DNA from 3 places in the Exiguobacterium sp. HSB13 genome. Region 2 is predicted to be linked to each of the others. Evidence: riboswitches for the same ligand, from Rfam matches in the RefSeq annotation. Region 2 holds a riboswitch; each other region holds the start of a gene.
The links. Region 2 has a riboswitch for lysine ahead of ACZGCQ_RS15060 (aspartate kinase). Riboswitches for the same ligand answer to the same signal wherever they lie in the genome.
Positions count from the first base shown of each region.

Region 1 (8,268 bases), on a different contig from region 2:
TGCTGGACGTTCATGATCTGCTCGACGATTTCGCCTGCTGACAAGTCACGGCTCTTCTTGATGAGACCACTTGCACAGAAGCTACAGCCGATGTTACAGCCAACCTGCGTCGTAACACAGACAGAAAGACCGTACTTATGACGCATCAGAACCGTTTCAATCAAGTTGCCATCATATAATTTGAAAAGGAACTTGATTGTTCCGTCTGCTGATTCTTGCTTGACCGCTTCTGTCATCGAGTCAATCGTAAAACTCTGATCTAACAACTCAAGGCAATCCTTGTTGACATTCGTCATTTCCGCGAAAGTCGTGACACGTTTACGGTAGAGCCAATCCCATACTTGTTTGGCACGGAATGGTTTGTGCCCTTGATTCGATAACCATTCTGTCATCTGCTCAAGCGTTAATCCATAAATGGATGGTTTATTCATTTCGAAAGACCTCATTTCTTTTTCCAGAACTACAACATTCCTTTATCTTAGTAAAAATCAGCGCGTGACGCAACGTTCAAATCCTAAATGTTCACTTTCTGTAAAGTTTTTGCGCCACTTTCGATCAAATCGACAGACTCCGACGCCCGAATTGAACAAATGCCCCGGTCAAGAACACGAGACAGAGAATGAGTAAAAGAATGGAGTGAAGAAGAAAATGATCGGTTCCTTCTAATAGTTGCGTCGTGTTGAATAAGGAGAAGACGGATAGATAACGGAGCCACTCCGTCTTGTCACTTAGTTCCGACAGAATCGTCAGGACGATCGATAGAACCAGTACACTACCGGCAAGCGAAAAAGCACGACGTTCTTCATCAAATAACGTCGCAACGAATAACGTAAAGGCACCGATCGCCAAGAGTAACAATAGCGCATTGAGTTGAATCCGCCATAAGATGACGTCATTGATTGAAATATCTGTCATCCACCAGTCAGCCACCATCAAGACAAGTCCATTCAGTCCTACGAGAACCATACTTGCGATACCCATGACGATCGCGACAGCAAACGTATACGCATTCCGTGTGATCGGGGCTGCGAGATAGACGATCAGCTCTCCGTTGTCGATCGGTCGCGCAACGAGGCGCGCTGCTAATGAGAGCAGGAATAGACTCGCAATGACTTGAAAAATCAGTCCATAATAGTTCCCACCGAGCAGATCCAGTACATTATCGAATCCTGTCACCTTATCGTATTGAAATGCTTTTAAGACTTCCGGAGGTAACGCTTCTAGCTTCGCTTCTAGCAAACCGGTCTTCATCATCGATGGATAAAGCAACGCAAGCATCAATAAGTAGAGACTCGTTCCAATCGCATAAGCAAGCACGGGCTTTCTGACCTGCTTGAATAAAGAGCGGATCAGCACTATCACGACGATTCCTCCTCTCCATAATAATGCAAGAAGACCTGTTCTAGATCATCTGCTGACGGACGAATCAGCCGTACATCATACTGGGTCAAATAAGCGATCGCCTGATTTAAGCTCAGTGTCTCGTCCGTTTGAAAACTGACTTCTAGCCGCTTCGGTTCAACACCGACTTGCATCGCGAACTGTGCTGCTTCCACCTCCGTTCGGAAGACGATCGTATACGTCTTTCGACTCGATCGAACCAACTCATGAATATCCGATTCGACGATGATGCGCCCTGCTTTGATTAAAGCCGCTCGATCGCACGATTTTTCCATCTCCGGAAAGTGGTGTGAACTCATCAGAATCGCTTTTCCAGCATGCTTCTCCTGTTCGATCCACTCTAAAAAACGCTCTTGCATCAAAGGATCAAGTCCACTGGTTGGCTCATCGAGTAGATAGACCGATGCATCCTTCATAAAGCAACCGACTAGTGCCAGTTTTTGTTTCATCCCTTTTGACATCTTGCGGATTTTCGTCTTCGTCTCAAACGGAAATCGTTTCAACAACAGTTGCCGCCGTGTCGGGTCGCTACCATGTAGTCGTTGCATCAAATCGAGCATGTCTGCTCCTGTCATGTCTCCAGGTAAACTAATCTCCCCCGGCAAGTAACCCACCAACTGCTTCACTTCTTTACTTTGCTTCCAGCAATCAAAACCACCGATCGTCGCCTTTCCAGCATCCGCCGCCAGTAGTCCCATTAAATGTCGGAGTGTCGTTGATTTTCCAGATCCGTTTGGTCCGATGAAACCGAATATCGTACCCGGATCAACTGTAAAACTGACATCGAATATTCCACGCCCCGGTGCAAACTCTTTCGTGACATGCTCCAAACGGATCATCGTCCGACCTCCTCATCCCCTATTTTTCTCATCACTGTATTGATACCCGTTTTGAAGCAGTTTGTTCGGATCAAAGCGATAGATGACGAACCGCTCGTCATGATTTTTTTCGTAGAAGTCTCGTAATCGAATCTCATCGATTTGCTCGAATACGGTATGGCGCTCCAAGTACTCCCGGTATTCATCGGTCGGGTAATACAAGATGAGATCAACCGAACGCGGGGAACGTTCGACCGAACTTAAAATGTGATCGATCACTTTCATGAAAATTTGTGAAGAGAATGGATTGAAGAAATAAAACTTATTCGCCTCATTCGGAATGGCATACTGCTCGGCATACGTCTGTTCAAATCGCAAACTTCCGGAACGCCGCTTCCGTCGACTTTGGTAGTTCGCCATATTCCGAAGTGCGTCCTCGTAAAATTGTCCGTTCATCTCGATTCCGATGACGGAACAATCGAATCGGTCATGTAAGTAAAAGTTTAAACGCCCTTTCCCACACCCGAAATCAATGACAGTGTCCTCTTTTTGAAACAAATACGTTTCGCATAATTCGTCGAGTGCCGCATAAGGCGTCGGTTCATAGCGATTGTAGTGACTAAATACACCATAAAGGTGTTGCATCTCAATGGTTTCGATTCGTAATCGTTGATCATATTCCTGTTCATTCATCGTCTTTTGTTCCTTCTTTCCGGCATTCTTTCCCTCATCGTACTATACTGAAGAAGTACGTTACTCGTTTTTTGAAAGGGGATTTTATGATGATCGTCGTTACGAACCGGATTAAAGTCAAAAAAGGGATGGCTGCAGCTCTCGCTCCTCGTTTTACGCGTCCAAGTGGACTCGATACGATGGACGGATTCATCCGCGTCGAGGTCTTATTGACGCAAAATATCGAAGAACACGATGAAATGAACGTCAACATGTACTGGGAAGATATGAAGAGTTTTCAAGCGTGGCGGGAGAGTGACGATTTTAAAGCGTCACATAGTCGACCTGCGAGTAGTGAAGCTGGAGAATCGCCAATGCTCGGCAGCGAGATTCTGACCTATGAAGTCGCTTCGGTTAAAGAACGCGCATGATGCACGAAAAGGACTCGTCTCGAGTCCTTTTTTATATACCTTTACAAAAATAGTGAAAGGGTCGAATTGTCTCAAATGGTATTATTTGTTATCATAGTGCCATTACACAGAGAGAGGGTCCTTCATGAATTCATTAACTATATTTGAACAAGCCATTCGTAGCTTACCTGACGATCGTACGTTACGACGTGATGAATTATGGACGGACGATTTTTTATTGCAACAGGAGAACGAACTGACCGTCTATTACTCTCCGATTGGCGAATACGTCAATACTGAAGCAAAAGTCGTTATTATCGGGATCACACCAGGTTTTGAACAGATGCGAATCGCTTTCGAAGAAGCGACGGATGCCCTCCATCATGGTGTTTCATTAGAAGAGACAGCACGCCTCGTCAAATATACAGCAAGCTTTGCTGGAACGATGCGACGTAACCTCGTTCAGATGCTTGATACACTCGAACTTCCAGCATTGCTCGGAATTGAGACGACAGCTAGCTTATTTCATCAACATCAAAAATTATTGCAACCGACGTCGCTGTTAAAGCAACCCGTCTTTTATCGCGAAAAGAATTACTCGGGTCATCAACCGAAAATCAGCCGTAGTCCTTTGCTAAAACATTATGCAGAAGAACACTTCGTCGCTGAAATCAATCAGCTACGCGAACCGGCGCTATTGATTCCGCTCGGTCGTGTCGTCGAGACACAAGTCCGTGGGTTGATTCATGACGGACGAATCGAACAGCATCAGCTTCTTTCGGGATTCCCTCATCCCTCTGGTGCAAATGGTCATCGGAAAAAGCAATTCGAGGAAAATCAAGCCTATTTGATGAAACAGCTCATTCAACATTTTGCTGAATAAATCGTTTTTGTATTAAATTATCAGAAAATATGGTTGAATCGCTTCTGAAATACATGATAAAGTGTCCATAAGAACAGAATATGACTATTCTATCGATGAGGTAGAGGCGCGATTTCAATCAGTACTTGGTCCGAGGATGACAACGAAGACGACTACAGGAAAGGTGACATCGCCGAAATGACAGTATGTGTCTAACATATCGTCGTTGGTCGATTCGGGAAACACCCGATCGATTGCCATACATAGTACTTGTATGGAGCGCTCCAATTCGGCTAAGAAAGACGCATCCAGCGAGGGTGTCGGCTTTGTTGCCGGTGCCCTTGCTTTTTTTGTGCCGCGGGGTCTCATCTTTAAGCCATTTATTAAAGAGGAGGATATTTTTCATGGTCAACTATTCAGATTCCATCATTGCCCTTGTACCTGCTTTACTAGCTATCTTATTAGCCATCTTTACACGAAAGGTCGTTCTTTCGTTAGGTGTCGGCATTCTCGTCGGTGCCCTGTTACTCCACCGTTTTAATCCGATCGATACGGTAACCTATCTCGGCAAGAACATCTTCAGCCTGTTTTGGGCGGACGGTGCCTTGAACGAGTGGAACGTCTTATTACTTGTCTTCTTGTTATTGCTCGGCGTCCTTTCCACGCTCATTCAGACATCAGGTGGCGCTCGTGCCTTCGGTGAATGGGCTTCTACGCACGTCAAAACGGCGCGTGGTGCACGCTTAGTCGCCTTCGGACTCGGTATCTTGATTTTCATCGATGATTACTTCAATAGTCTTGCTGTCGGAAACGTTAGTCGTCCGTTAACGGATCGTCGCGGTGTCTCACGAGCGAAACTTGCCTATCTGATCGACTCAACAGCTGCGCCTGTTTGTGTCATCAGTCCGCTTTCGAGTTGGGGCGCATTCATCATCTCCATCATTGCTGGTATCTTAACGACCCACTCGATTACGGATTATTCAGCGTTTAGTGCCTTCATGATGATCGTTCCAATGAACTTCTATGCGATCTTCGCTCTTCTGTTAACACTTTACATTGCTTACTCTGGCATCTCTGTCGGACCGATGAAGCAACACGAAATGCGTGCCGCGAAAGGTGAACTCTTCGATGCCTCGAAAGGAACACCGATGGGGATGGCAAAAGAGGTCAACGAACATACGAACGGAAAAGTCCGGGATCTCGTCGTTCCGATCGTCGTGCTCGTCATTGCTACGATCAGTGCATTACTCGGAACAGGTGCCCAGGCACTTGCAGCCGACAACCGCCCGTTTACTTTAATTGGAGCATTTGAATCGACAGACGTCACACGCTCACTTGTCGCTGGTGTCGTCATTAGTTTAATCGTTGCTTTCCTGATGCTGATCGGACGGAAAATTCCGGGTCGCGATTACCGGGCAAGCATCGTTGCTGGTATGCGTTCGATGTGGCCAGCAGTCGTGATTCTGTTATTCGCTTGGACGATCATTGCTGTCATCGGTGACATGAAAACCGGTGACTATCTTGCAAGCTTCGTCAGCAACTCGATTTCTGCTTCGTACTTGCCGTTCTTGTTATTCTTGATTGCCGGCTTGATGGCATTCTCGACAGGAACAAGTTGGGGCACATTCGGGATCATGTTGCCAATCGGTGCGGATCTCGTCATGGCTGTCGATGCCTCACTCTTGTTACCGACGCTTGCTTCTGTTCTTGCTGGATCTGTCTTCGGTGACCATTGTTCACCGATTTCCGATACGACGATCCTCAGTTCGACAGGGGCTGGATCCCATCATATCGATCACGTTACGACACAATTACCATATGCGCTAGTCGGTGCCGTCACTGCGGCAGTCGGTTATTTAGTCATCGGTTTCACGGAGTCTTCGGTCTTCGGTTTCATCGGAGCTCTTGTCACATTCGTACTCTTCGTCGTCGTCTTGAACGTTCTCTCGAAAAAAGGCGAAACCGCTTCGGATTTACAGACCGATTAATGTAGCATTTTACGAAAAAAGGCATTGGATGCGCGCATCCAATGCCTTTTTTATATCTATTCGTTTCACACCATCAGTAAACACACATCATTCGCAAACGCTACTGGATCCTCGAGTGGAAGCCCTTCGACAAGCAATGCTTGTTGATACATCAGTTTGGTATAGCGCTCGAATTTCGAACGATCGTTTTGATACGCCGTTTCAAGAGAGTCGAATACCGCGTGTGACGGATTCAATTCAAGAATCTTGACCGCTTCTACCCCTTCGTTATTCGGCATCGCCTTCAGGATTTTCTCCATCTCGATCGAGACGGCGCCATCCGTCGCAAAACAGACGGGATGCGATTTGAGCCGCGTCGATGCCTTAACTTCCTTGACTTGTCCACTTAGCACTTCCTGCATCGCTTGGAACATCTCTGCTTGTGCGTCCGTCGTCTCCGCTTCTTCTGCTTCAATCCCTAAATCGCTGCTCGTGACCGACTTGAACGTCTTCTCGTTGTACGTCACGAGCATCTGAATCGCGAACTCATCGATTTCTTCCGTGAAGTACAAGATGTCGTATCCTTTATCACGGACGAGCTCGGATTGTGGTAATTTATCTAAACGATTCGTACTCTCACCAGCGGCGTAGTAGATATGCGCTTGATCTTCCGGCATTGCTGCGACGTATTCCGCGAGTGTAATCAACTTCTTCTCCTTCGCCGAGTAGAAGAGGATAAGGTCCTGCACCTGTTCCTTGTGCATGCCGTAATCATTGTACATACCGAACTTCAGCTGACGTCCGAACGCTTGATAGAACGTTTCGTACTTCGCGCGATCTTCACGCAAGAGGGCTTCAAGTTGTGTCTTGATCTTACTTTGGATGTTTTTCGCGATCAGCTTCAATTGACGATCGTGTTGTAGAAGTTCACGCGAGATGTTGAGCGATAAGTCCTCCGAGTCGACCATTCCTTTGACGAAACTGAAATGATCCGGCAACAAGTCACTGCATTTTTCCATGATCAAGACACCATTCGCGTAAAGCTCGAGACCTTTTTCAAATTCCTTCGAATAATAATCGTACGGTGCCTGCTCTGGAATGAATAAGATTGATTGATAACGAACGGCACCATCGACACTGATATGAATATGTTTTGCCGGTGTGTCAAAACCATACCGCTTCTCTTGGTAGAAGTTCGTATAGTCCTCGTCTGTCAATTCCCGTTTGTTCTTCCGCCAGATTGGCACCATACTGTTGATCGTCTTGACGACTTCGATCTCTTCCGTCTCATCACTGCCTTCGATTGGCTGACGCTCGAGTTCCTTCATCTCGATCGGATAACGGATGAAATCTGAGTATTTTTTGATGATACTGCGCAAACGATACGTCTCGAGGTATTCGTCATACGATTCCTCTTCCTCGTTCGCCTTGATATGGAGCGTAATCTCCGTTCCGACGGTTTCTTTGTCGACTTCCTCGATCGTATAGCCTTCGACACCACGAGACTCCCATTTATAAGCGACTGCACTGCCGAATGGTTTCGTAACGACGGTGACGACGTCTGCGACCATGAATGCAGAATAGAATCCGACACCGAATTGACCAATGATATCATGACCATCTTGTGCCTCGTTCTCTGCCTTGAAGGCAAGCGATCCACTCTTCGCGATCGTACCGAGATTCTCTTCTAGTTCGTCCTTCGTCATTCCGATTCCCGTATCCCGAATGATGAGCTGTCGCGCTTCTTTATTTGGTTCAATCGTAATTTTGTAGTGTTCCTTCTCGAACGAAATCGTCTCGTCCGTCAATGCTTTATAGTACATCTTATCCATGGCGTCACTTGCATTTGAGATCAATTCGCGCAGGAAAATCTCCTTATGCGTATAGATGGAATGAATCATCATCTCCAGCAATCGTTTTGATTCCGCCTTAAATTGTTTCGTTTCCATGCTCATTCTGCCTCCCTTTTTTTAGCACTCGATCATATAGAGTGCTAATTCACCTCCTATTATTAGGGAGTTCGAAATATCTGTCAATCTCCTTTTTCACTGTATGTCGCGACTTTTTCAAAGACAATCTTTCCAATTTGACGTAAGTGCTCTGCTGACCCATAGGTGCCATGACTGACGCCGTTCTCA
Region 1 covers NZ_JBUZOM010000003.1:173,549-181,816, forward strand. The annotation lists gene rlmN (dual-specificity RNA methyltransferase RlmN) at 1-431, opposite strand, end outside; gene ACZGCQ_RS14450 (ABC transporter permease subunit) at 556-1,362, opposite strand; gene ACZGCQ_RS14455 (ABC transporter ATP-binding protein) at 1,359-2,240, opposite strand; gene ACZGCQ_RS14460 (class I SAM-dependent methyltransferase) at 2,253-2,912, opposite strand; gene ACZGCQ_RS14465 (heme oxygenase) at 3,002-3,322, shown strand; gene ACZGCQ_RS14470 (uracil-DNA glycosylase family protein) at 3,447-4,184, shown strand; lysine riboswitch at 4,278-4,456, shown strand; gene ACZGCQ_RS14475 (Na+/H+ antiporter NhaC family protein) at 4,568-6,151, shown strand; gene htpG (molecular chaperone HtpG) at 6,217-8,079, opposite strand; gene ACZGCQ_RS14485 (hypothetical protein) at 8,163-8,268, opposite strand, start outside.
Region 1: it holds a riboswitch for lysine, as region 2 does, so the genes downstream of both, ACZGCQ_RS14475 (Na+/H+ antiporter NhaC family protein) here and ACZGCQ_RS15060 (aspartate kinase) in region 2, are expected to answer to the same signal.

Region 2 (8,268 bases):
GAAGCCGTCCAAACGTTACAAGAAGAGCAGAAGCGCTTAACGAAACAAGTCGAACACGTTCAGGGACAACTCGCAACATTCACACTCGCTCACGCTTTGGAACAACAAGAAGGCATTCTTGTATTTGAACATCTGGAGGAAGAGATCAAGGTTTCCGAGCAACTCGCTAAAGCGATTCAAGAAGCAGGGCGCGTCGGCGTCGTTTGGAATGCGACAACGAACAAGCTGCTGATGAGTAGTCCAGGTGAACCCCATCTCGGGAAATTCGCTAAAGCACATGTCCAAGCATTCAATGGGCGAGGCGGAGGAAGTGCGGTTCAGGCACAGGCACAATTTACGAATCGGGATGATGCGATGGCATATGTCGATCGATTACGGGAGGAATATCAGTCATGACAGTCATTCAAGTACGTACAGCAGAACAACATCAAGCCGTCCGGATGATCCGGGAGCGTGTCTTCGTCGAGGAGCAAGGCGTACCACGTCATCTTGAATACGATACACATGATGAGACAGCGATTCATCTGCTTGTTCTCGATGAGCAGAATCGCCCGGTCGCAACAGGGCGCACACGTCCATATGACGACCAACGGATGAAAGTTGAACGTGTGGCGACGCTAGCAACAGCGCGAGGAAAAGGATACGGTGGCGAGCTGATGCAGGCGATGGAGCGAGTCGCGCGGCGTGAAGGGAAACAACTGCTGACACTCGGTGCACAAGTTCAAGCCATCCCGTTTTATCAAGGACTTGGATATACGATCGTCTCCGATGAATTCGACGATGCGGGCATCCCGCACCGGACGATGGAAAAGAAAATGTAAGTCATTTTGAAAGAAATCCTGCAAAAAGGGTTTCTTTTTTTTGTTTTCTATGTATATATATAATTCATAATGAATTTTTATACATACAGATGAATTTAAAACCAGGAGGGAATTATACATGTCGAAACAAAAATTGATCTTAGCGTACTCTGGGGGACTTGATACATCGGTAGCCATCAAATGGTTGAGCAAGGACTATGACGTCATTGCCTTATGCATGGATGTCGGAGAAGGAAAAGATTTATCCGTCATTAAAGAAAAAGCACTCCTCGTCGGTGCGATCGAATCGATCGTCCTCGATGTTAAAGAAGAATTCGCACAAGACTTCGTCTTGCCAGCACTTCAATATGGCGCTCATTACGAAAATGCCTATCCATTGATTTCAGCGCTTTCACGTCCGTTGATCGCAGAAAAGCTCGTCGAAGTCGCGCATCAACACGGTGCAACGGCTGTCGCGCACGGATGTACCGGAAAAGGGAACGACCAAGTCCGGTTTGAGGTTTCTGTCGCAGCGCTTGATCCGTCACTCGAAGTCATTGCACCGGTTCGGGAGTGGAAATGGTCACGGGAAGAAGAAATCGCCTATGCGAAAGAAAACAATGTGCCGATTCCGATCAACCTCGATAGCCCATACTCAATCGACATGAACCTCTGGGGACGGAGTAACGAGTGTGGCGTCCTAGAAAACCCTTGGACAGAGCCACCGCAAGACGCTTACGCGTTGACAGTAGCGCCAGAAGACGCTCCGGATCAGGCAGAAGAAGTCATCATTGGCTTTGAAGCAGGTGTTCCGGTCTCGATCAACGGAACGACATATCCACTGGCGAAACTGATCACGGAACTGAACATCATCGCTGGTGCACATGGGGTCGGACGGATCGACCACGTCGAGAACCGTCTCGTCGGTATCAAATCGCGGGAAGTCTATGAGTGCCCAGGAGCAACGGTTTTACTCAAAGCGCACGCTGCACTCGAGACGATTACGTTGACGAAGGACGTCGCGCATTTCAAACCACTACTCAGTAAACAATATGCAGAAACGATCTACAACGGTCTCTTCCACGCACCATTAACGAGAGGCTTGAAAGCTTTCTTGACGGCAACACAACAGGACGTCACAGGAGAAGTTCGCGTTAAACTGTTCAAAGGAAACGCAACCGTGACAGGTCGTCAGTCCGCTGTCTCACTCTACGATGAGAAACTTGCGACGTACACGAAAGAAGACGCGTTCGATCATGAAGCAGCAAAAGGCTTCATCAAATTACACGGACTTGCCGTTTCGACGCATGCGAGCGTACATCGTCAGGCGGGTGTAACGAAATGACCAAACTCTGGGGTGGACGTTTTACGGAAAGTGCTTCCGCTCAAGCGGAAGCCTTCGGAGCATCGATCACGTTCGATCAAAAATTAGCGAGCGTTGATTTAAAAGGCAGTCTCGCACACGCGCAGATGCTATTTGAACAAGGGATCCTCGCTCAAGACGAGTGGACACAAATCGAGCAAGGACTGAAGCAACTGGAAACGACGTTAGCAGACCATTCCTACACGTTAGCGGACGAGGACATTCATATGAACCTTGAGCGTTTGTTGACGGAACAGATCGGTCCGGTCGCAGGAAAACTGCATACGGCACGGAGTCGAAACGACCAAGTCGCAACCGATTTACATCTATGGATGGAGCAACATGTCGCAGCGTTGACGACGGCATTACGCGAGCTCCAATCGGTCATCACGGAACAAGCGGAGCAACATATCGAGACGGTCATGCCAGGGTATACGCATTTGCAACGAGCACAACCGATCTCGCTTGCGCATCATTTGCTCGCTTATTTCTGGATGTTCGAACGCGATGTCGAACGGTTGACGGATAATCAAAAGCGGATCCGGAAATCACCGCTCGGGGCAGGGGCGCTCGCGGGGACGACGTTCCCGATTGATCGTTTCCGGTCTGCCGAGTTGCTCGGTTTTGAGTCGGTCTATCCGAACAGTCTAGACGCTGTCTCGGACCGTGACTTTGTCATCGAATACCTCGGGATCGCTTCGACCGTCATGATGCATCTCTCGCGTTTTTGTGAAGAAATCATCATCTGGGCATCGCAGGAATTCAGCTTCATCGAGTTGTCGGATGCTTTCTCGACAGGATCGAGCATGATGCCACAGAAGAAAAATCCTGATTTCGCTGAATTGATTCGTGGGAAAACGGGGCGCGTCTACGGCAACCTGATGGGCTTCTTGACGACGATGAAGGCATTACCACTCGCTTACAATAAAGACATGCAAGAGGATAAGGAAGGGGTCTTCGATACAGCCGATACCGTTCTCCAATCCGTTCAAATCTTCACCGGAATGATTGAATCTGCGACGTTTAAGACCGAAGCGCTCAAGAAGGCGACAATGCAAGACTTCTCGAACGCAACGGAACTCGCAGACTACCTTGTGACGAAAGGCATACCATTCCGGGAAGCACATGAAATCGTCGGCAAAGCCGTCCTTTACTGTGTGCAGAACGGTTGTTTCCTGAAGGATTTGAACCTTGAGACGTATCAAATGTTCCATCCTGACATCACGGAAGACGTCTATCCGCTCCTCGATCCGGTTCAAGCAGTGGCACGCCGGACAAGCTACGGCGGTACAGGGTTTGCTGCCGTGTCGGAGCAACTTGAACTCGCGAAACAGCATCTTGCGAATTGACGGATTTTGAAAAAAATCAGTCAAATGACTGGATTTAACAAAAGATGTCTGCTATAACTGTAACTAACAACCGACAGATAGAGGCGCGGATGACATGAGTAGCATCATTCTTGAAGGCAAGCATGCCGAATGATGTGAAAGGGGAAGTCCGCCGAAGTGAACGAGAAGATGCTTCTTCTCATTTGCTGGTACAACGGTTAAGATCCGTTGTACTGCCGAAACCGATGTTTCGGAGCGCTATCTTACGTAAAAGAACGAATGACTTTGTCTTCGTTTGTCCGATCGTGATAACGACGGGCCGTAGGAACGCTCCTACCGGCCCGTCGTTTTTTTCTGTATCGGGACAAAGGAGATAGGATTGTGACAACTGTACTTAAATTTGGTGGAAGCTCGGTTGCGACTGTCGAACAGATTCAGTCTATTGCGAATTATTTGAAGAGTCGCGCAGCCGAAGGTGAAAAACTTGTCGTCGTCGTTTCAGCGATGGGCAAGATGACAGATTCTTTGATCGCTCAGGCGCAAGCCATCACGGATCGCCCCGAGCGCCGAGAACTCGATCGTCTGCTTGCCATCGGAGAAGAACAGACGATTTCATTACTCAGCATCGCTCTCAACTCACTCGGCGTCAAAGCGTTATCGCAAACAGGCGCACAAGCGGGAATCAGTACGATGGGATTGCATACGAAAAGTAAGATCAAACAGATTGATGGAAATCTGTTACGGCAAAAACTTGAAACGTACGATGTCGTCATCGTCGCCGGATTCCAAGGGGTCAACGAACTCGGTGATGTCACGACGCTCGGACGTGGTGGATCGGATACGACGGCTGTTGCGCTTGCGGCAGTCCTTGATAAACGGTGTGAAATCTACACGGATGTCGACGGTGTCTATACAGCTGATCCACGAATCCATGCTGCTGCTCAACCGATTCCGCACATCTCATATGATGAGATGATGGAGATGAGCGCCCTCGGGTCGAAGGTCATGGAAATGCGGAGTGTTGAACTAGGAAAAAAATACGGCGTACACATCTTCGTCGGGAAAACACTTGAATCGAAAAGGGGAACATGGATCATGGAAGCGACGGAAACAATGGAACAAAAAGCGGTCACGAGTGTCAGTGTCACGAAGAACGTCTTGACGGTATCAATCAAACACGTACCGCAAACGAACGCAGCAGTAGCCGATATCTTCGAACTCTTATCGAACCGCCACGTCAACATCGACATGATCAGTCAAACGACGTTCGACAGTGACATCTTCTTATCGTTCTCATGTCCACTCGATGAGGAAGAGTTCCTCGATGAAGCATTGAAAGACATCATGGATCGTTTCACGACAGTCAAGGTCGATCGCCACAATCAGCACGCGAAGTTATCTGTCGTCGGAATCGGGATGCGGGATGCGACGGGTGTTGCCTCGAAGTTGTTCGCAATCTTCCGAGCGGAGAACATCCCGTTCTATCAAGTCACGACATCAGAAATCAGCATCTCGTACACGATTGCACAAGCAGACATTGAACGGACGGTTGCAGCGATTGCCAACGCGTTCGAATTATAAGGAGGAAAACAGCATGTATCATGTAGCCGTCATTGGAGCAACCGGCGCCGTCGGTCAAAAAATGTTACAAGTACTTGCAGAACTGGATTTCCCGGTCAGCCGCCTGTCCGCTTACGCTTCTGCTCGTTCAGCAGGGAACACGGTACAGTTCAAGGGAGAAGACATCACGATCCAAGCACTGACACCAAACATCACGGAAGACGGAATCGATGTCGCGTTGTTCGCAGCGGGCGGAACGATCAGTGAGCAATATGCCCCGTTACTAGCTGAAAACGGAACGCTCGTCGTTGATAATTCAAGTGCCTTCCGGATGCAGGAGACGATTCCACTCGTCGTGCCAGAAGTCAATCCGCAAGCGATTCAAGCAACGGATCGCTTAATCGCAAATCCGAACTGTTCGACGATTCAATCCGTCGTCGCTTTAGCGCCGCTCCAGTCACTCGGATTCGAACGGATCAACTACACGACGTACCAGGCCGTATCCGGTTCTGGTCAAAAAGGAATCGAGGATTTGGCACGTGGGACACGCGGAGAAGAACCCGTCAATTACCCGCATCCGATTCACGATAACATCTTGCCGCATATCGATGTATTCCTTGAGAACGGTTATACGAAAGAAGAGCAGAAGATGATTGACGAAACACGGAAAATCTTCAATCTTCCAGCATTACCCGTCAGTGCGACATGTGTCCGAGTTCCGGTCACGAACTCTCACTCGGTTGCAATCAACGTCACGTTTACACAACCGACGACGGTTACAGCAATCCGTGAAGCGTTAGATGGGGCACCCGGCGTCGTCCTCGTCGATGATGTCGCGAATACGCGCTATCCGATGCCACTCGACGCGAGTGGGACGGACGATGTCTACGTCGGACGAATTCGACAAGATGATAGTCTCGCAAACACGTTCCATCTTTGGTGTGTAGCTGACAACATCCGAAAAGGTGCCGCGTCAAACGCCGTGCAAGTTGCACGCCAAGCGATCGAACAGTCGATTCATTCATAAAAAAAGGAGGAGTTCTTCATGTTCAAAGGAGCAGGTACAGCACTCGTCACACCATTTAATGAAGCAGGCGAGTTGGATTTACACGTATTCGAACGCTTAATCGAGCAACAACTCGCAGCAGGGATTCAGGCACTTGTCGTCGGAGGGACGACAGGAGAAGGATCGACACTAACGAATAATGAATTCGAACAACTCCTGACGACTGCCGTTCAGGTCACGGCAGGACGAGTACCCGTCATTGCTGGAACAGGTTCGAATAACACCGCAGCGACGATCGAGAAAACATTACTCGCAGAACGTCTCGGTGCGGACGCAGCGATGCTCGTCACACCGTACTACAATAAAACATCACAAGCTGGTCTCGTCGCACACTTCACGGCGGTCGCTGATGCAACAGAGTTGCCGATCATGTTGTATAACGTTCCGTCGCGGACAGGCGTTGCGATCGCAGTCGAAACAGCAGTGACGTTAGCACGTCATCCACGCATCCAAGCCTTTAAGGAAGCGAGTGGAGATGTCAGCTTTATGGGTGAACTGATGGCGGCGATTCCGGAAGACTTCGCGGTCTTCTGTGGAAATGATGATCAAATCCTTCCGTACATGGCATGGGGCGCACAGGGTGTTATTTCAGTTCTCTCTAACCCGTACCCAGCAGAGACACAAGCACTTGCTGAGGCGTTACTAGGGCAAGATCTCGTCACGGCTCGCCGGATTCAGGCAGACTTGTTACCGGTCATCGGTGCTTTGTTCAGTGACGTCAATCCAATCCCAGTCAAAGCATCGCTTGAAGAACTCGGCTTTGCTGTCGGTGCGCCACGCTTGCCGCTCGTCCGTCAATCGGAAGCGGGACACGCCCACTTACTCGAAACGATGCGGGCTTACAAAGGAGTGGTTCGATGAAACTCGCGTTACACGGTTATGGGGCGACAGGACAATACGTCGTCGAACTCGCACCACAAAGTGTCGTGGCGATTGTTGACCGGACGAAGTCATCCGATACGATCGCTTCATATGCGGAGCTAACGGAGATGTCAGAGACGGTCGATGCGATCATCGACTTCTCGCATCCGAGTTTGCTACCAGATCTGCTCGCATACGGGTTAGCGACAAAAACACCACTCGTCATTGCAACGACTGGTTTTTCAGAAGTGGAACTGACATCGATCAAGGACGCTGCGAAAGAAATTCCAATCTTCCAGTCGTACAATATGTCGTACGGCATCGCGATGGTGCAGCAACTGCTGAAGACACTTGTGCCACTAGCAGGGGCGTATGACATCGAATTGCTCGAGAAACATCACAACCAAAAAGTCGATGCTCCAAGCGGAACGGCTGAGTTGTTATTGCAAACGATTCAGACGGCACGTGACGTGACACCGGTGTATGACCGATCACAGACGCGGCAAAAGCGAGAGACGAACGAGATCGGGATGCACGCGATGCGCGGTGGAACGATCTTCGGTGAACACGAAGTCTTATTCGCCGGTGTCGATGAACTGATTGAAATCAAACATACGGCGTTATCGAAAAAAGTATTTGCTTCTGGTGCGATTAAAGCAGCTGAAGCACTCATTCAAAAAACAGCGGGACTCTATACATTAGAGACGCTCTACACACAGGAGGATTCACATGTTACTCACTGATGCTTACGAAATTGCTAAATTCATTAAAGATGCTAAAAAACAAACACCGGTAAAACTTTACGTCAACGGCGATTTGGCGGGCTTGACGATCGAAGGCGCTACAGCGTTCGGATCAGATGAATCAAAGATTTTCTTCGCGGATGCAGGACTTGCGGCTACTTTCTTAGAAAAGTATTCAGATCGCATCACAGATGTTCACGTGGAGTATGACCGTCGCAACAGTGCGGTACCAATGCTTGATACACGTCACTTGAATGCGCGCATCGAACCAGGTTCATGGATTCGTGATCATGTTGTCATCGGTGATAACGCGGTCGTCATGATGGGTGCCATCATCAATATCGGTGCATCAATCGGAGATGGTACAATGATTGATATGAACGCTGTCGTCGGTGCACGTGGGACGATCGGGAAAAACGTTCATGTCGGCGCAGGTGCAGTGGTCGCGGGTGTCCTCGAACCACCTTCAAAAACACCTGTCATCATTGAAGACGGTGTCTTGATCGGTGCGAATGCAGTCATCCTCGAAGGCGTCAAAGTTGGTAAA
Region 2 covers NZ_JBUZOM010000004.1:41,622-49,889, forward strand. The annotation lists gene ACZGCQ_RS15040 (alanyl-tRNA editing protein) at 1-396, shown strand, start outside; gene ACZGCQ_RS15045 (GNAT family N-acetyltransferase) at 393-821, shown strand; gene ACZGCQ_RS15050 (argininosuccinate synthase) at 940-2,145, shown strand; gene argH (argininosuccinate lyase) at 2,142-3,512, shown strand; lysine riboswitch at 3,583-3,760, shown strand; gene ACZGCQ_RS15060 (aspartate kinase) at 3,873-5,072, shown strand; gene ACZGCQ_RS15065 (aspartate-semialdehyde dehydrogenase) at 5,086-6,078, shown strand; gene dapA (4-hydroxy-tetrahydrodipicolinate synthase) at 6,097-6,978, shown strand; gene dapB (4-hydroxy-tetrahydrodipicolinate reductase) at 6,975-7,721, shown strand; gene dapD (2,3,4,5-tetrahydropyridine-2,6-dicarboxylate N-acetyltransferase) at 7,708-8,268, shown strand, end outside.

Region 3 (8,268 bases), on a different contig from region 2:
CGTATAGGACCGGATCGACCGGCGTGTTTCAATCACTTGTTGGGCATGCATCCGTTTCATCTCCTCACTGAGTACTTTTTCACTATAAATGATAACGATTATCATTGTCAATGTTATTTGTCAGAAAACAAAAAAGACGATTCCCAAGAGGAAATCATCTTTCGTTAGATTCGGATTAAGAAGCTTTTCGTTCCTCGTCTTGATCTTGAGCAACGGTCGTTAGTTTCTTTTTCATAAGACGAATCCGGTATAGGGCAAATAGATAATGGGCGAAATAGATCGTAAAACCAAGGAAAATCGTTAATGCTACATGAATTTGAACGCCAGGGACAGCATGGAGCTGAATGAAGAGCAAGACAGCCATTGCCATCGTATAGAGCACCATTTCCACCGATTGTGGCATGACGCGTTGACGTTTTAAGAAAAAGGAACGCATAAGTGGCAGGACGACGAGACTGACGAGACGATCAACCAGTCCGATGACGAGCACGCTGATCACCATCGCTAAACCATTTTCAAAAGCGATTAACCGTGGGAAGACAAGATAAGTGACGAGTAATAGTGGTCCAACTAATAAAAAGATTGAAATCGAGGCACGTGCGAATACGAAGAGCCCGTTGACACTTGTTAAAAAGGCACGAACGATCTTTTGTGACCAAGGGGATGGTCGACCAACTTGCCAAGCAAAACAACAAGCAAAGATGAACGCATAAAATTGCAGAAAGGCAACCATAAAGCATCTCCTTTAGATATGAAACTCATTGTCCCTAGTGTATCGATTTTAAGGCTGAAGTGCAAAGAAGAACTTTTCGTAAAGTATAAGAAAAGACCAGCTGATAGGACATCAACTGGTCTGTCGTCAATCAATCCAGATTCGGTTCTTTTTTTCCGTGCAAGAAGAAGGACAGAATCAGTGCAAGCGCAGATAAAACGGTCGCAATCCAGAACGCATCGGTGATCCCTTGAATCGTTGCTTGTTTCGTCAGCATCGTAAACCAACTCGTCGAAGCGGCTTGTGAGCTACCCAGCTGTTGTCCAAGATCATTTAAATGTTGCGAAAGCGTTGGGTCGAGCGTCGTGAACTGATTCGCGTCGTCTGCCAAATGAGCCGTCGTTTGACGGGTCATGACGGTGACGAGAATCGCGGTTCCGATAGATCCAGCGACTTGACGGAGTGTGTTTTGCGTCGCGTTTCCGTGTGGGATCATCTTCATCGGTAAGGCATTCATACCGGCAGTCATGATCGGCATCATGATGAACGCCATACCGAATGACCGAAGCATGTAGATCCCCATGATGGAGTAATACGACGTATCCATGTTCAATTGCGTCAGTTCCCATGTTCCGTAAGTCATTAACGTCAAACCGAAGATGGCAAGTGGACGAATACCGAAGCGGTCAAATAACCTACCAGCAATCGGTCCAGTGATTCCCATGATCAGTGATCCTGGTAAGAGGAGCAGACCGGAATCGACCGGTGAAAAACCGCGAATACTTTGTAGATAAATCGGTAAAAGTAACATCCCGCCGAATAAAGCCATCGTGACGATGACGTTGATGAAGAGTGTGAACGAAAATTCCGGTACTTTCAACACGCGAATGTTCAACATCGGATCTTCCATCGATAGTTCACGCATCGCAAAAGCGGCAATTCCGATTAAACCGATGACGATCGTGCTGATGACGATCGGGCTATCCCAGCCGTCATTCCCAGCTTCACTGAACCCATAAAGGAGACTCCCGAACCCGATCGTACTAAATAAGACGCCCAGTGCATCAAAAGAAGGTTTCGAGAGGGGCTGTGTCAGTCGGAACCAAGCAGCACCAAGTAACAATGTCACTAATCCAAAGAACGACATCGCGTAAAACATGACGTGCCAATCATAATTTTGGATGACATATCCCGTGATCGTTGGTCCGACAGCTGGAGCGAGAATCATCGCGATTCCAAGCATCCCCATGGCAGCTCCACGCTTATGCGGTGGGAACAACGTCATGAAGACGTTCGATCCGAGTGGCATCAAGATACCAGCACCCGCTGCCTGAACGACACGACCGATCATCATGACCGGGAAGTTCATCGCCATCGAACAAATGATGGATCCGAAGAAAAAGAGCGTCATCGAAGCGAGGAACAGTTGGCGGAACGTATAGCTTCGCATCAAAAAGGCGCTGATCGGAATCAAGATCCCGTTGACGAGCATGAAGCCTGTCGTCAACCACTGGGCAGTGGACGTCGACACATTGAAGTCATTGATCAGAACCGGTAACGCGACATTAATCAACGTTTGGTTCAAAATAGCAATGAACATACCGATTAGTAAGACCGTCAGTACTTTCGGGATACTGACGTTTTCCGTCGATACCTGTTTTGAAGGTGCTGCGACTGGTGGTGTCACAGTCATCGTCGGTTCCGCATCGAGGGATTCCTCAAGTGTTGGTCCGTCAGTCGCCAGTGCCATGTCGGATTGGCGACTTCGACGGGCGATCCAGTTGACGCCGATGATGATCAGAATCGTGAACGCACTATATCCGAACAAGAAGGTAGTAGACATGAACGTCCCTCCTTAATCCTTATGAATGCGGACGGTCACATTCATACCAGGTCGAATGTCGAGTGATTTTTCTTGCGAGAGTGATACTTTAACGGGAATGACTTGTGCGACTTTCGTGTAGTTCGCGTTTCCGTTTGAAGAAGGCATCATTGAGAACGTAGAAGCCGTCGTCATCCCGATTTGCTCGACTTCACCAGAAAGTGTCGTGTCCGGGTAGCTGTCGACATAGACATCCACTGTTTGTCCGACTTTGATTTCATCGATTTCTGTTTCTTCGATGTTCGCTGTGACCCAAAGGTCGTTTAAGTCAAAACCGTAAGCAAGTGGTGTACCTGCTGCGACGAAGCCGTTCTTTGTCGCCATCGACTGAACGATCGTTGCTTTCGCAGGCATCGAAACAGAAAGATCTGTCGGCTTTTGTCCAGCTTGTGCAGTCATGACGTGACCAAGTGTTGTACCGCTGTCGAGTGATTCACCTGTTTTTGCCGACCAGTCTGTTAATTTACCAGCGCTTGGACTCGCAATCGTTATCATTTTGCCATCGATTTTTGCATTGTCTGTTTTGACGTAGCTCGTTGCTTGATCGTAATAGTAGTATCCAACGACACCACCACCAATCAAGACGATGAGTGTCACGATATTGATGATCAATAATTTTTTCATACTCATGGGTGTGTTTGCATCCTTTCTTGTGTACAATCGATTCAAAAAAAGTACTCCTCTGGGGGGAGGAGTAATTAATATAGTTAATTATATGGATCGTTAGCTAACAAACAACCGACAATTTCCGACAAAATGTCGGAAAAATAGATGATAACGGATTCATTAATGAAAAGATGATGAAAAAGGAGTGAAATATAGATGAATGAGAGCCGCGATCCTCGACCAAAACGGTCACGTGACCGTATTACAATGGAATTATTTCGTTTACTGAAGACGCACAGCTTCTCAAGTATTACGGTCAAAATGTTGACGGATGGAGCCGGTGTAAACCGTTCGACCTTCTACGCACACTATACGGATAAGTATGATTTGCTTGACCAAATCGTTGAGGAGCAAATGAAGGCACTTGAACAAGCGATTCGGATCACCGGTACAGGAACTGCCTTTCCGACAGTCGAGCAGGTGAGTCGCTATTTTGCTCGGTTGTTCATTCATATCGAAGAAAATGAATTATTCTATCAGACGATGCTTGTTCAAGGACCGATCAAAACGTTCATCTCGCGCTTTCTCGATACGTTGAAAGAGAATTACCGACTAGTGTTTCGACCGCAAATCACAGAAGAAGCTACGTTCGTCGATCGGGACTTATTATTAAACTATGTCATTGGTGGACAGTTGGGATTGTTGATTTCTTGGTTACGAAACGGTCGACCGTATTCATCAGAGTATATGGCAGAACAATTAAGTCGGATGATCGTCTTTGGAACAGTAGAAAGCATCGGTTTTCCTAAAGAGCCGGAATGAAGACGTAAAAAAAGACACTTCCCTACGGAAGTGTCCAGTCAGGTTAAGCTTGTCGGAATGCAAGTTCTTTCGTGTAGATCGTACTCCGATTCCGTCCGCTCTCTTTTGAGTAATACAACGCTTTATCTGCCTGTTGTAATGCTTCAAGTGACGTATGAGAACCACTAGAATGCGCGATTCCAAGCGAAATCGTGATTTGTAGATCAGGTACATCTGCTGTCGGGAACAGGTTACGTGCAACTGTCGTCCGGGCTAGTTCTGCGATTTTTTGCGCTTCTTTTGCTGACGTACTTGGTAAGATGATTAAAAATTCTTCACCACCGTACCGTCCGACGAGGTCGTCTGGACGCGTCAAGGAAGCGAGAGTCATGCCGAGTTGGCGTAATACATCATCGCCTGCATCATGACCATATGTATCATTGACATGCTTGAAGAAATCGATATCGATGAGTACAAGCGAATAGCCTTGGTCGGTCGAACCGACAAGCGAAAGCGAGTCATCAAGACGACGACGATTGGCAAGCCCTGTCAAAGCATCCGTCATGGCAAGTTTCTGCTGATACTGGATGTTTTCGAAGTGGCGGCGTAATTCTGCCAATAGTCGAAAGGCAACAAATCCAGCTAATAGATTAAAGAAGATGTAAGCAATCGAGATTTTGAAGAATGTCGACCAGCTGTGCGTCAGAATGTAGATGGCGGGTAACGAATAGAGAATACCGACCAATACCATGAGTTGAAAATGACGCATCGAGATGTGAACGAAGCGACGCATGATCCCGATCGTCGTGATGAACAAGACGATGATCAGCGTAGATAGATAAAAACCTTCCATTTGATCAACAGGTGTTAAAAAGTAACGTGTCCCGATGATCATCACACCGGCGACGATGGCGCTTGGGAAACCACCGATCATCATGGCAATGGCGACGGGAACGATACGTAAATCAACACGGGCGACATCGATCTGGATCCCATTAAACATCAATAAAACCGCAATCAGACCAGAGACCGCGCCGAGTATAAGACGTGTGCCCCAGCTAGAATTCAGCGAAATACGCGGTTGATTCCGAAACGGTAAGAACAAGAGAGTAATCGTTGTGAACAGTAGACAAAAGTTAATGATGAATTGATTCATGATGGACAACAAATCCTCCCAACTCCCCCAGCTAACAGATTTCCATATATATACTTCCAGTATACTCAAGTAGATAACGGTTAGACAGAGGGAAATCTTTAGATAAAATAGAAAAAACGGTAGGAAATCTACCGTTTTTAAGAAGACGAAGTAAGTGTATCCTCATCCATCGTCTGTAAAATTTTATCAAAGACATGAACCATCGTTTCAAGCTCTTCTTCTGTCAATGTGCCGAAGCGATCTTGTAAATAGTTTTTCCGGACGATTTCGAGATCCCGAAATGCACGTTCCCCGTCCTCCGTCAAAGCGAGGACGATTGAACGACGATCTTCCGTCGAACGTGTTCGGGTGACATATCCTTGTTTATACAGCTTATCCGTCAAAGCAGTGACTTGACTCGTCGCGAGCTCAAATTGTTCCGCGAGAAGCGTCGGGCGCTGAGGACCATTTTCGGAAAGGCTTCGTAAGATGAAAAATTCACTCCGGGTCGCCGTTCCTTCAAATAGCCGGTTAAGTTCACGTCGCAGGGTACGAAGAATGACACGCATTTGTTCTTCGAGTCGATAAGTTAGCAAATCACGTTCCTGTGGCATGCAAGCAGCATCCTTTCTCTCAGTGGACTTCTACCATTTAGTGTACTAAACATATCGGATTTTTACCATCGACTACCCGATATTCGAAAAAGGCAATTGACAATTTCGTGGCGATTTGTGTAATATGGCGTAGTAATAACTAACTTAATTCAGTTCTCACTCAACCAGTGGGATGGAGGTTGCAATTCTTAAGAGTACGGTTACGGATGTCGTCAAGCGACAGATGAGGTGACCTGAAAGGAAGAATTGCCGAAATCAATCATCGCTTTGAAGATGATCGATTGGGATTAGATCAAATAGGTCTAATACTGTCACAAGTCGGGTATCACCTACTTGTGGAGAGCTATCTTTCACGACGGTAGAATGAGGCGCATCCATTTTATTATGTTGCGTTCTCATCTTCCATCTGGAAGATGAGGGCGCTTTTTGTTTTTTTTATTCAAAAAGTGTCCTCTCAAAATTTATTAAAGAGAGAAGCGAACGAAATGAACAATCTAGATGTGAAACAAACAACAGATTCGACAGCAGAAGGATTAAAACGTGGATTACAAGCCCGTCACATGTCGATGATCGCCATCGGTGGAGCGATTGGAACAGGACTCTTCATTGCGTCCGGTGCTTCCGTTGCAGCAGCAGGACCAGGTGGGGCACTCCTATCGTATGCAATCGTTGGTTTGATGGTCTATTTCCTAATGACAAGTCTTGGTGAAATGGCAGCATACATGCCGGTCGCTGGGTCCTTTTCGACATATGGAACGAAATTCGTCGATCCATCATTCGGCTTTGCGCTCGGCTGGAACTATTGGTACAACTGGGCAGTTACGATCGCAGTCGAACTCGTCGCAGCACAAATCGTCATGACGTATTGGTTCCCGGATGTTCCTGGATTTTATTTCAGTGCCTTGTTCCTCTTACTGATGATTGGCTTGAACTACTTCTCCGTTAAAGGATTTGGGGAAGCTGAGTATTGGTTCGCCATGATCAAAGTCGTTACCGTCATCGTTTTCTTAGTCGTCGGTGTTGCGATGATTTTCGGTGTCTTTACATCAGAGCCACCGGTTGGCTTTAAAAACTTTGCTCTTGGCGATGCACCGTTCGTCGGTGGTATTCCTGCCGTCATCGGAATCATCCTCGTTGCCGGATTCAGTTTCCAAGGAACGGAACTCGTCGGGATTGCCGCGGGTGAGTCGGAAGATCCGAAAAAGAACGTTCCAAAAGCAGTTAAACAAGTTTTCTGGCGTATCTTACTTTTCTACGTCTTCGCGATTTTCGTCATTGGGATGCTCATTCCGTATACGAGTCCGAACTTGGTTTCAAATGACATCACGGACGTCGCGGTTAGTCCGTTTACGCTCGTCTTTGAAAAAGCAGGTCTTGCGTTCTCAGCAGCACTCATGAATGCCGTCATCTTGACGTCTGTTCTATCTGCCGGAAACTCAGGTATGTATGCTTCGACTCGGATGCTGTATACACTGGCTCGCCAAGGGGATGCACCGAAGTTATTTGCGAAAGTATCGAAAAACGGTGTACCACGTAATGCCTTGCTCGCAACAGGTGCGGTCGGTGCGCTCTGTTTCTTAACATCGATGTTTGGTGGACAAGTCTACTTGTGGTTACTCAATGCTTCCGGTATGACAGGCTTCATCGCATGGCTCGGGATTGCAATCAGTCACTATCGTTTCCGTAAAGGATTCCTTGCACAAGGTCACTCGTTGAAAGACTTACCATATGTTGCACCAGCGTTCCCATTCGGTCCGCTGTTCGCATTCGGTCTTTGTTTCCTTGTCATCGTCGGTCAAAACTATGCCGCATTCCTCGCGGATCAAATCGATTGGGTCGGAATTGCCGCAACGTATGTCGGTATTCCATTATTCCTTGCCTTCTGGTTAGGACATAAATTCAAAAACCGGACGTCGATCGTTCGTTATGACGAGATGGACTTCCCAGAACATCCGCGTCAATCGTAATGTGTGAACCACCTTCTATAATGAAGGTGGTTTTTTTATTTCTTTAAATGAAAACGTTTTCTAAAATATAGTTTTGGAAAAGTATAAAAAAGGAATCAATGAATACATATTCAAGAATAGAAAACATGAATGAAGAATAGGGGGGAAGACGCATGACTACATCTGAATTATTTTTCACATTAGGTTCTGCAGCGTTTTTCATGTTGCTCGTTGCCTACATATCCTATCGATTGACGCGTGGGAAAACACAAGGCGTCGATGAATACTTCTTAGCAGGTCGAGGGCTAAGTGGCGTTTTCATTGCCGGTTCGCTACTACTGACGAATTTGTCGGCAGAACAGTTGATTGGACTGAATGGACAATCCTTCATGGGGAATATGTCGAGTATGGCATGGGAAGTCACAGCGGGATTTGCTGCGATCATCATGGCCATCTATCTGCTCCCGAAGTTTCTCGGACTTGGTATCTCGACATTACCGGAATACTTAAGTCACCGGTATGATGAGACGGTTCGCCGGATGACAGTCTTACTCTTTTTACTCGGATACATG
Region 3 covers NZ_JBUZOM010000002.1:61,549-69,816, forward strand. The annotation lists gene ACZGCQ_RS12120 (nitroreductase family protein) at 1-51, opposite strand, end outside; gene ACZGCQ_RS12125 (hypothetical protein) at 176-733, opposite strand; gene ACZGCQ_RS12130 (DHA2 family efflux MFS transporter permease subunit) at 864-2,555, opposite strand; gene ACZGCQ_RS12135 (HlyD family secretion protein) at 2,568-3,224, opposite strand; gene ACZGCQ_RS12140 (TetR/AcrR family transcriptional regulator) at 3,417-4,022, shown strand; gene ACZGCQ_RS12145 (diguanylate cyclase domain-containing protein) at 4,066-5,157, opposite strand; gene ACZGCQ_RS12150 (MarR family winged helix-turn-helix transcriptional regulator) at 5,295-5,750, opposite strand; lysine riboswitch at 5,916-6,104, shown strand; gene ACZGCQ_RS12155 (amino acid permease) at 6,236-7,717, shown strand; gene ACZGCQ_RS12160 (solute:sodium symporter family transporter) at 7,870-8,268, shown strand, end outside.
Region 3: it holds a riboswitch for lysine, as region 2 does, so the genes downstream of both, ACZGCQ_RS12155 (amino acid permease) here and ACZGCQ_RS15060 (aspartate kinase) in region 2, are expected to answer to the same signal.